Regions from separate parts of the Exiguobacterium sp. RIT341 genome, predicted to be linked through region 2. Evidence: riboswitches for the same ligand, from Rfam matches in the RefSeq annotation. Region 2 holds a riboswitch; each other region holds the start of a gene.
What was found. A riboswitch is a leader RNA that binds a small molecule or an ion and turns the genes downstream of it on or off. The one in region 2 is predicted to bind S-adenosylmethionine.

Region 1 (3,279 bases), on a different contig from region 2:
AACGTAAGCATCCTTCTTCTTTTTGTGAAGCATGATAAACCGTTTGTAAAATCGGGAAGACTTGATCCGCAAGTCCAGCTTTGATTGTAAGTACAGCATTGACGACGATTTCTCCCATGTTACATTATCCCCTTTCGTGATTACCTGTATCTGTACCCATTTTCGCGAAAAGACACACGTTAAAGGAGCTTGAACATGCAAACTCAACTTTTTGAAGCACTCGAACAATTCGAACCGACAATGATCGCGTTACGTCGCGATTTTCATCGACACCCGGAACTCTCTTTCCAGGAAGTCCGCACACCAGAACGGATTGCCGCCTTTTACGCAGAACAGGGCATTCCTCATCAAACAGCCGTCGGAGGTCGTGGTGTCGTCGCGACGATCGAAGGCAAACAGCCTGGTCCGACGATTGCGGTCCGTGCCGATTTTGATGCTTTACCACTTCAAGAAGAGACGACGCTTGCCTTCCGGTCGATCCATCCCGGTGTCATGCATGCATGTGGACACGATGGTCATACGGCGATCGTGATGGCCCTTGCTGCTACACTCTATCCGTTACGCGATCAATTGCAAGGAACGATTCGGATCATCCACCAGCATGGAGAAGAGGTCTTTCCCGGTGGAGCAATCCAAATGATCGAAGCCGGCGTCCTCGAAGGGGTCGATGCAATTTTCGCGACACATCTCGAAAATGATTTACCGGTTGGCACGATCGGATTCCGGGAAGGACATACATTGTGTGCGATCGACGAATTCGAAATCATCGTCCATGGTCAAGGTGGGCATGCCCAGGCACCGCATAAAACAAAAGATGCTCTCGTCGCTGGAGCGCAACTCGTCTGCAACTTACAACATCTCGTTAGTCGACGGGTTGATCCGTTTGAGCCGGCTGTTCTCGCAATCGGTTCTTTCCATGCAGGAACAGCACCAAATATCGTTACGGGTGAGGCACGCATTGTCGGGGAAATCCGAACGTTCAATGAGACACTTCGGCATCAGCTCCGGCAAGAAGTCGATCTTGTCGCTAAGACGACGTGTGCCGGCATCGGTGCTTCGTATTCGATTGACTTCACGACTGGTTACCCGGCGCTCTGGAATCACCCGGATGAGACAAAACTCGTTCAGGAAGCTGCTGCTTTCTTACCGGAAGCATCCGTCCGGGCACTCACACCAATGATGGCGGCGGACGACTTCGCACATTACTTAACACACGTCCCGGGTAGTTATTTCTTTACCGGCTCTGGCTATACGGACGGTCGCGTCAACTATCCGCAGCACCATCCACAGTACGAGATCAATGAACAAGCGTTGTTGATCGGTGCGAAGACACTTGGAGCAACCGTTTTACGTGCCTTAAATTCTAAGGATTGACTTTATTTCTTTGTGAATGGTATCATCACAACAATGATAACGAATGACATCAACTTCATATACCCTTATCAAGAGTGGACCGAGAGATCTGGATCGATGACGTCCCAGCAACCTGCGCATAGCAAGGTGCTACGACCAGCAAAGCGAAAGCTTTGGTTGATAAAAAGCGGCGACTCCTTTTGCAACCAAGCGAAGGAGTCGTTTTCGTTTTCTCGCTGTCAGACATACAATGGGGATTTCCCACGGAGAGGAAGAGACAGATGGAAAAAGCAACATTTGCAGGTGGATGTTTTTGGTGCATGGTGACACCATTTGAAGAATTACCAGGAATCGAGGGAATCGTATCAGGTTACATGGGCGGACACGTCGATAACCCGACATACGAGCAAGTCAAAACAGGAACGACGGGACACCTCGAGGTCGTCCAAATCACGTTTGATCCGAGCCTGTTCCCGTACGAGCGTTTACTTGAACTCTACTGGCCCCAAACGGATCCGACGGATGCAGAAGGTCAATTCCAAGATCGCGGTACGCAGTACGCGCCAGCAATCTTCTATCATACGGATGCGCAGCATGAAGCTGCGATTACTTCTCGTGACGCTCTTGCTGCAAGCAACCGTTTCAAACAGCCAATCGTGACGCGGATCAATGCTGCTTCTGAATTTTATCCAGCGGAAGAGTACCACCAAGACTTCCATAAGAAAAATCCAGAACACTACAAAAAAGATCGTGCTGCTTCTGGTCGTGATGCCTTCATCGAACAGGAATGGAAAGATACGACGACGGTCTGATTCAAAAAAATGTATATAAAAACAGGTCAGTAAACGTTGGTTTGCTGACCTGTTTCATTGTTATGGAAAAAGTAAGTCATGAAACACGTTCTACTTGATCCTTTGCCTGTTGTTCCGGTGCCACGACTTGATACCGTTTCAAGACGAAGATGCCACACACCATGACAGCGAGACCGATGAGCTGACCAAACGATAAGTCGATTTGCGGCAAACCGAACCAACCGAACGTATCAACAGCGAGGGCAAAGCTCAACTGCGAAATCAACACGACAGAAATCGCGACGGACGGACCAAGCAATTGAATCCCGCGCATGACACAAAAGACGACACCGACACCTACGAGTCCACCGAACCAGTAGAGTGGTGACACATTTTGAATCTGTCCGATCGTTCCACCATGAAACAGGACATACGTGATGCTTGCTCCGATGAAGCCGACGAAGAAAACCAGCGTTGTCGTCGCCCATGCGCCGAATGCATCACTCATCCGAGCATTCAATACCGTCTGCAAACTGATTAGCATCCCTGCCAATACGGCACACACGATGCCTATTACCATGTTCGTTCCTCCTTACTCATAGCTGTTGCCGTTCGCCTTCTCGCGAATCCGCTCCAGATCGACAATGATGATTTTCCCGCGTCGTCGAACGAGAATCTCTTCTTCACATAATTTCGTGATGATCCGGTTGAGATGGCGATAACTCGTTCCAAGCCAGTCAGCAACGTCATGCAGGTTCGACGTCCGCATCTCCTGATAAAATAAACTGTCACTGGCTTCAGAAGCAATCGACAACAAATACCCTGCAAATCGCTCTTCAACTGTATACAATACATGGTGCGACGCTGATTTCGAGTCGGCATACCACTTCGCTGTGATCGTGCGTAATAAGAATTGCAGAAAGACGTTCGTTGTATTGTGCTCGCGTAAAATCGCATACGGTACGCTCAACACCTCGACATCGGTCACCGCCTCAACTGTATTCAACACTTCTCGTTCATTGATGAACTCGGCGTCACCAATCACTGTCAGTGGTGTTTTGAATCGTAAAATCCGTTGTTTCCCTTCTGACGAAGCAGCAGAAATCTTGACCTTGCCTGCGACGATGAAGTACAT
Region 2 (3,279 bases):
GAGGGTCGCGACGTGGTACGAGTTGAGGAGACAGTAGATTCGTTTATCATTCGTCCCGATATGCTGATGCAGATAATCCGAGCTCGACGGCGGAACGACGTGATCGGTTGCCGAGTAAAGAATCAATGTCGGTAGAAGGATCGATCCAAGGCGTCCTTTCGTCTCATCCATCAAGCGGACGAGTTCGAATGCACAACGACTCGGAACGAGGTCATAGATGATTTCGAAAGCAGACCGTTTGATATCCGGTGCCCCTTCTGGTAAGTACTGTGGACCATCTTCAAACGACAATGCTTCATAAGACGGAACGGAGAGAGCGGCATTGATCGTAATGATGCCTGAAAATGGAATCCCGTCAGCGGCGAGCGATAGTGCGAGCGTCGCGCCCATCGATTGACCGATGACGAAGACTTGATCGCATGTTTCTTGTAAACATGCATAGCCGTCTTGCAGGCTCTGCTTCCAACATCGAGCAGTCGATTGTTCGAACTCACGGACGTTCGTCCCGTGACCACGCAAACGTGGAGCATAGACAGTGAATCCTTTAGCAGCAAATGCCTCACCGACGTCCCGAACACTTTGCGGGGTCGCATTAAAACCATGACAGATTAAAATGCCAATCGGTCCACCTTGAAGATAAAATGCTTCAGCACCAGTCAATACAGGATAGTTCATCATTACTATTTTTCCTCCATTCGTGAAAAAAACTCGTCAACGTCACTGCTTGGACGCCCACGAGTTTTTCACCGTATCATCCAAAGCCGCGCTTTGCTGGTCGGAGCACCTTACAGATTGCAGGTTGCCGTGAAGTCATAGAGCCAGGTCTCTCGTTCACTCTTGATAAATATCATATTGGAATTGTCGGATTAATCATTGAAACGATGGTAGCACGACCGAAAATGCCTTGTCAAATCGTTCTGGACGAATCGTGATTTGTTCTTTCAGCTAACTCATAACTTATGACTCAATCGATATGCGACAAATGGATTATTTTTGCAAAGTTGGTTGACTTTTAAAGGTTCGACCCGTAATGTAAAAATTAGTTTTACGACATAAGCAACAACGCAACAACACACATACGAATTTCATACCGCAATACTTATCCAGAGAGGTGGAGGGACTGGCCCTACGAAACCTCGGCAACAGACTCATTATGAGCACTGTGCCAATTCCATCAGACAGATGTCTGAGAGATGAGTGGAGTGGATTCTGCCACTGTGCGGATCCAGGTCTCTTCTTGTTTCTCAAGAAGGGACCTTTTTTGTTGAATGAAGGGGGAAAACGGAATGATTGCATTTCATCAAGTCAAAAAAACGTACGTCACGAAGGATCAGACGATCGCAGCACTCGACGGTGTCGACCTGACGATCGAGAAAGGCGAAATCTTCGGTGTCATCGGCTTTAGCGGTGCCGGGAAAAGTTCATTGCTCCGCTGCGTCAACCTGTTAGAACGACCGACGTCAGGAACAGTGACGGTCGACGGGGAAGATTTAACACAACTATCACCAAAAAAATTACGCCAAGCGAAACAGCGGATCGGGATGATCTTTCAACACTTCAATCTATTGAATGCAAACACGGTCTTTACGAACGTTGCGAAACCACTCGTTCTCGCAGGTGTCAAGAAAGACGAGATTCGTCGCCGGGTGACGGAATTACTCGAATTCGTCGATCTTGCGGACAAGGCGGATCATTACCCGGATCAATTATCCGGCGGACAAAAGCAACGTGTCGGCATCGCCCGGGCACTAGCGACGCAACCATCCGTGCTCTTATGTGACGAAGCGACGTCAGCACTCGATCCTCAGACGACACATCATATTCTCCAGTTATTAAAACGCATCAATGCGGAATACGGGATCACCATTCTCTTGATCACCCATGAGATGGGCGTCATCCGGGAGATTTGTGACCGGGTCGCCGTCATCGAAGCCGGGAAGCTGATCGAGTCAGGAACAGTCTTTGATGTCTTTTCGAATCCGCAGACCGAGACAGCGAAAAACTTCGTCCGCTCCGTCATGCATGATGAAATTCCGGCATCAATTCGTCAGTTGATCGAGTCACGGAATGCGCATCCGATCTATAAGATTCATTTTCTCGGACATCACACCGGACAACCACTCTTATCGCAAGTCGCAAAACGCTTCGACGTCGATGTCAACATCCTGCACGGTAGCATCACGGAGTTACAGGAAACACCGTTCGGTACATTACTTGTTGAACTGATCGGTGAAACAATCGAAGTAAAACGGGCCTTACAGTACATCGATCAGGCACAGGTGACCGTCGAGGAGGTGCTTGCTGATGCTAGTTAACTACAGTGATATCTGGACAGCATTTTTGCAGACGATGACGATGGTGTCAGTGTCGTTATTATTTTCGACTTTGATCGGTTTACCACTCGGCATCCTGCTCGTCGTCACCCGAAAAGGGGCATTGCTCGAGAACGTCCCGCTGTTCACATTCTTCAACAGTATCGTCAATATCTTCCGTTCAATTCCGTTCATCATCTTACTTGTTGCGATCATCCCGTTGACACGGTTGATCGTCCAGACGTCGATCGGAACAGAAGCCGCCATCGTTCCACTCGTCTTTTATGCCGCCCCGTATATGGCACGGCTGATCGAGAGTTCCTTACTTGAAGTCGACAAAGGTGTCCTTGAGGCAGCAGAAGCGATGGGGGCGACGCCATTCCAAACGATTTTCCGCTTCCTTCTGCCGGAAGCACTCGGTTCACTAATCCTTAATTTAACGATTGCAACAGTCGGCTTGATCGGGGCGTCGGCGATGGCAGGCGCCATCGGTGGTGGTGGACTGGGTGACTTAGCAATTACGTACGGTTATCAACGGTTCGACACGAAAGTCATGATCATCACGGTCGGGATTCTCGTTATCTTAGTCCAAGGCTTACAGACGACAGGCAACATCGTCGCACGAAAAATCAGAAGACATTAATCAAGGGAGCGATTCAGCCATGAAAAAAGCAGTAGCGATTGGAGCAACATTAACGACGATTTTATTTGCCGGGTGCTCAGCATCAGGAGAAGAAGAAAAGACGATCAAGCTCGGGGTCAGCGGTTCAGATACTCAAGTGTGGGATTACGTCGCGAAAAAAGCGGAAAAGGAGGGCATCAAAATCGAACTCGTCAAGTTCTCCGATTATGTCCAGCCGAACATGGCACTGGCTGAGGGTGAGATCGACGCCAATGCCTTCCAGACGATTTCCTACTTCAACGCCTTCAAGAAGGAACATAAGTTGAAGCTGTCGCCGATTGCGAC
Region 3 (3,279 bases), on a different contig from region 2:
GATGAATGACGAAACACCGATTTCTTTTGCTGCTTGTACGATTTGATCACGTCCGACAGCAGCTGTTGTCTTTGGTACACGAATCCCAGCCTTACGCAATGCCGTGTATTGATTGACTTTGCTGACTTCAAGACGGAGCGCACGCGTTCCGTTAAAGACAGTCCGGTCATGCTCTTCTAACCAAGCGAGGACCCCTTCCGTCAACTCTGGCGCATAACGATGCCCCCGCGTATGCGAAGACGCACTCATACGACTGTAAAAGACACCTTCTGGCGGCAGTTCATCTAACGGTACGATTCCTTCATTCAAGTGCCACTGCTCGTACGGCAACTTGAGTTCTTCGAGACGTTTGATGAGATGATCCGTCCATTCTTGGTTTTCGTGGAGAATATGAATTTTTGTCATGATTGTTGACCTACCTTTCGTTTCGCTTCGACCAGTGGCATTACGTCACGGGCAAAGCGTTCCATTTCTTCGAGTTGTGGTGAGAATTGTAACAAGAGCAACGTGACACCAACGGCTTCGAACGCTAGAATCCGTTCGGCAATCTGTTCTGGTGTTCCGATCAAGTTCGGTCGCAGACCACGGTTCGAGACGGAATAATCATTTCGCTCGACCTGTTGTTCGAGTTGCGATTTACTGATGAAATCTTGATAACCGGCATAACCGGCGCTGTCTTCCTTGACGTCCGTGATGCGTTGCCACTCAAGAAGCGCTTCTTCTTCCGTATCCCGGCAAATGATGTAGGCAGCAAGACCGAAGCTCTCAAGCGGTGCGTGTCCCGTCGCTTCCCGGCGTATTTTCATGTCATTGATTTTATGAGCTACTTCTTCAACAGTGCCTCCATGCATGACGTAGGCATCACAATGTTCGACGATCGTCCGTTTTCCGGCTTCACTCTCTCCACCAGCGTAGAGCTTAATTCCCGGACGCTGGACGGGTTTCGGATGGAGTTCTGCCTGTTCGATCGTGTAGTGATTGCCGGAGAAGCTGTACGGTGACGCATCTGCCCATAGTCCTTTCATGACCGTGACGAACTCTTCCGTTCGGGCATAGCGTTCATCGTGTGCAGTAAAAATACCGTTGTATTGTTTTGCTTCTTCTGCCCACCAGGCCGAGACGACATTGAGCGTAAATCGTCCTCCACTCAACTGATCGATGTTTGCCGCCATCTTCGCCGTCGTCGCCGGATTATGGAACCCGGGACGAACCGCTGTCATGATTTCAAGACGTTCTGTTGTTGCAGCAATCGCCGCTGCCGTTGTCCATGCCTCAAGACTCGGTTCCTTGATGCCTTTGATATCGTTCAAGTTCAATTCCGCAATTAACGTCGTCGAGAAGCCGATGCGTTCAGCTGTTTGTGCGACTTGTTTCGCATAATCGAATGTCGCTGGCATCTGTTCATCCTCGACGTTACGTAACCATCCCCCAAAAATCGGTAACCAAAAACCATACTCCACTCCATCGTCCCCCTTATCATAAAAAAACGCTCTTTTCGAAGTTCGAAAAGAGCGACGGTATCTTGTCCTGTCCGCTCTTATCTTCAGAAGGTATTCCTTCCTGGAAGTAGCACCTTCCGCCATAGCGGGGTTGCTGAAGTGTCTTCGGGCCAGTCCCTCGACTTCTCTAGATAAGATGTGTTGCATTCATCGTACAGAATTCATTGAACTAAAGCAACCATTAAACCGTCTTTTCCTATCGGATTTACCCCTAAAGAAAAATCCCGACGTGATGTCGGGATTCGGAATTAGTATGGTGCGACGAAATCTGATGTCTGCTCTGGCGCCTGCTCCCCACGAATACGATCGTAGAATTTGGCAAGCGTGACACTGAAGTATGGTCCGACCCATAGGACAGCAAGACCAAGCGTAACGATGACAAGCAACGCCCAACCAATGAATGATAGGAAGAGTAAAAATGCTTCCATTTTATGACCATCCATGAGTTGACGTGAACGCGTGATTGCCTCGAGAATACCGATTGACGGCTCATCCCGAAGGATGTAGTACGTCAACAAGTAAGAGAATGACTTGATGATACCAGGGATGATTAAGAGTAACGTCCAGAGCGCGATAAAGATGAATTGAACAATGGCCAGCCCCACCACTTTCAGGAACATACCATATGGCTCAAACAAATCCGTCACTTTCGTTTCTTCGCCACGAGCAATCGACATGGCAATCCATGTCCAACCGACTCCTACTGGAATCAATAAAATCGACACCAATGATACAACGAGATCTATACTACTAGACGGCTCATCGATATCCGATCCAAATAAATTAGGAACACCCTGAATAATACTAAACAGCAGAAAAGCTAGGACTGCAAATCCCCAACGACCGCTGAGCGACTCCTTCGCTGCTTTCTTTAATTGAGATGACATGAGTAAGGTCCTCCTTGAAAAATAAGTTCTCACCTTACTCTACGGCTTAAAACTTCTAATGTTTCACTCTTTTTTCAATAATTTCCCGTCTCGTTGCTGGTTGAGCCAAGCACGCTCAAGTTGTTTGTCGTCCACATGTTAGAACGAGCGTTGAACATCGAAGCGCTTCATCGCAAACGAAATGTCATGTTTTTCGTCTATGTATGCTGATATATCTCCACAGCCGGATCCCGTTGCTTGTATTTCGCGACGATGACGATCAGGACCGTGATGATCACAAGCAGGAACCAAGAAGACAATTTTCCGAGATCAACGACTTCCCATCCTCTTTCCTGATGCGGATAGACCCACCCTTTAAAGAACGTCACGATATTCTCAGCGATCCAAATAAAGAACGCGATCAGTAAAAAAGACAGGACGAGCGGCATCCGGTAGATCGTCTGCTCGATCGTAAAATGAACCCATGACTTATAGAAGACAAGGACGACGAGGACCATCAATAGCCAGCGTGCATCGAAGATCCAGTGGTGGGTGAAGAAGTTGAGATAGACGAGACTGCCTACGCTGATCGCAAGCCAAGGTGGTGGGAATGCTGTGAAGCGTAAATGAAATCTTCGGAACGCTTGACAGACATAACTTGCGACACTTGCATACATGAATCCTGCATACAAGGGAACACCAGCCACTTTCGTTAGAGCCTGTTCCGGATAACTCCAAGACCCAACGTTCACTTTGAACAGTTCAAGTGCTAGACCAATCACGTGAAAGAGTAAGATCAGTTTGAACTCTTCCAGCGTTTCATAACGCGTGACAAGTAAGACGATTTGGACGAGAAGACACCATAGCAACAGGAGATCGTATCGAGCGATCGGTTCAGCAGGAAGATAACGTGA

Region 1: it holds a riboswitch for S-adenosylmethionine, as region 2 does, so the genes downstream of both, msrA (peptide-methionine (S)-S-oxide reductase MsrA) here and BW42_RS10615 (methionine ABC transporter ATP-binding protein) in region 2, are expected to answer to the same signal.
Region 3: it holds a riboswitch for S-adenosylmethionine, as region 2 does, so the genes downstream of both, BW42_RS12845 (LLM class flavin-dependent oxidoreductase) here and BW42_RS10615 (methionine ABC transporter ATP-binding protein) in region 2, are expected to answer to the same signal.

Annotation. Positions count from the first base shown of each region.
Region 1 covers NZ_JFYW01000009.1:36,877-40,155, forward strand. The annotation lists gene BW42_RS11150 (putative quinol monooxygenase) at 1-118, opposite strand, end outside; gene BW42_RS11155 (M20 family metallopeptidase) at 196-1,374, shown strand; SAM riboswitch class I at 1,437-1,540, shown strand; gene msrA (peptide-methionine (S)-S-oxide reductase MsrA) at 1,635-2,165, shown strand; gene BW42_RS11165 (DMT family transporter) at 2,242-2,724, opposite strand; gene BW42_RS11170 (Crp/Fnr family transcriptional regulator) at 2,737-3,279, opposite strand, start outside.
Region 2 covers NZ_JFYW01000008.1:338,755-342,033, reverse strand. The annotation lists gene BW42_RS10620 (carboxylesterase) at 1-678, opposite strand, end outside; SAM riboswitch class I at 746-847, opposite strand; SAM riboswitch class I at 1,097-1,200, shown strand; gene BW42_RS10615 (methionine ABC transporter ATP-binding protein) at 1,287-2,315, shown strand; gene BW42_RS10610 (methionine ABC transporter permease) at 2,305-2,955, shown strand; gene BW42_RS10605 (MetQ/NlpA family ABC transporter substrate-binding protein) at 2,975-3,279, shown strand, end outside.
Region 3 covers NZ_JFYW01000010.1:88,046-91,324, reverse strand. The annotation lists gene BW42_RS12850 (RimK family alpha-L-glutamate ligase) at 1-405, opposite strand, end outside; gene BW42_RS12845 (LLM class flavin-dependent oxidoreductase) at 402-1,460, opposite strand; SAM riboswitch class I at 1,535-1,637, opposite strand; gene BW42_RS12840 (DUF975 family protein) at 1,748-2,386, opposite strand; gene BW42_RS12835 (DUF817 domain-containing protein) at 2,584-3,279, opposite strand, start outside.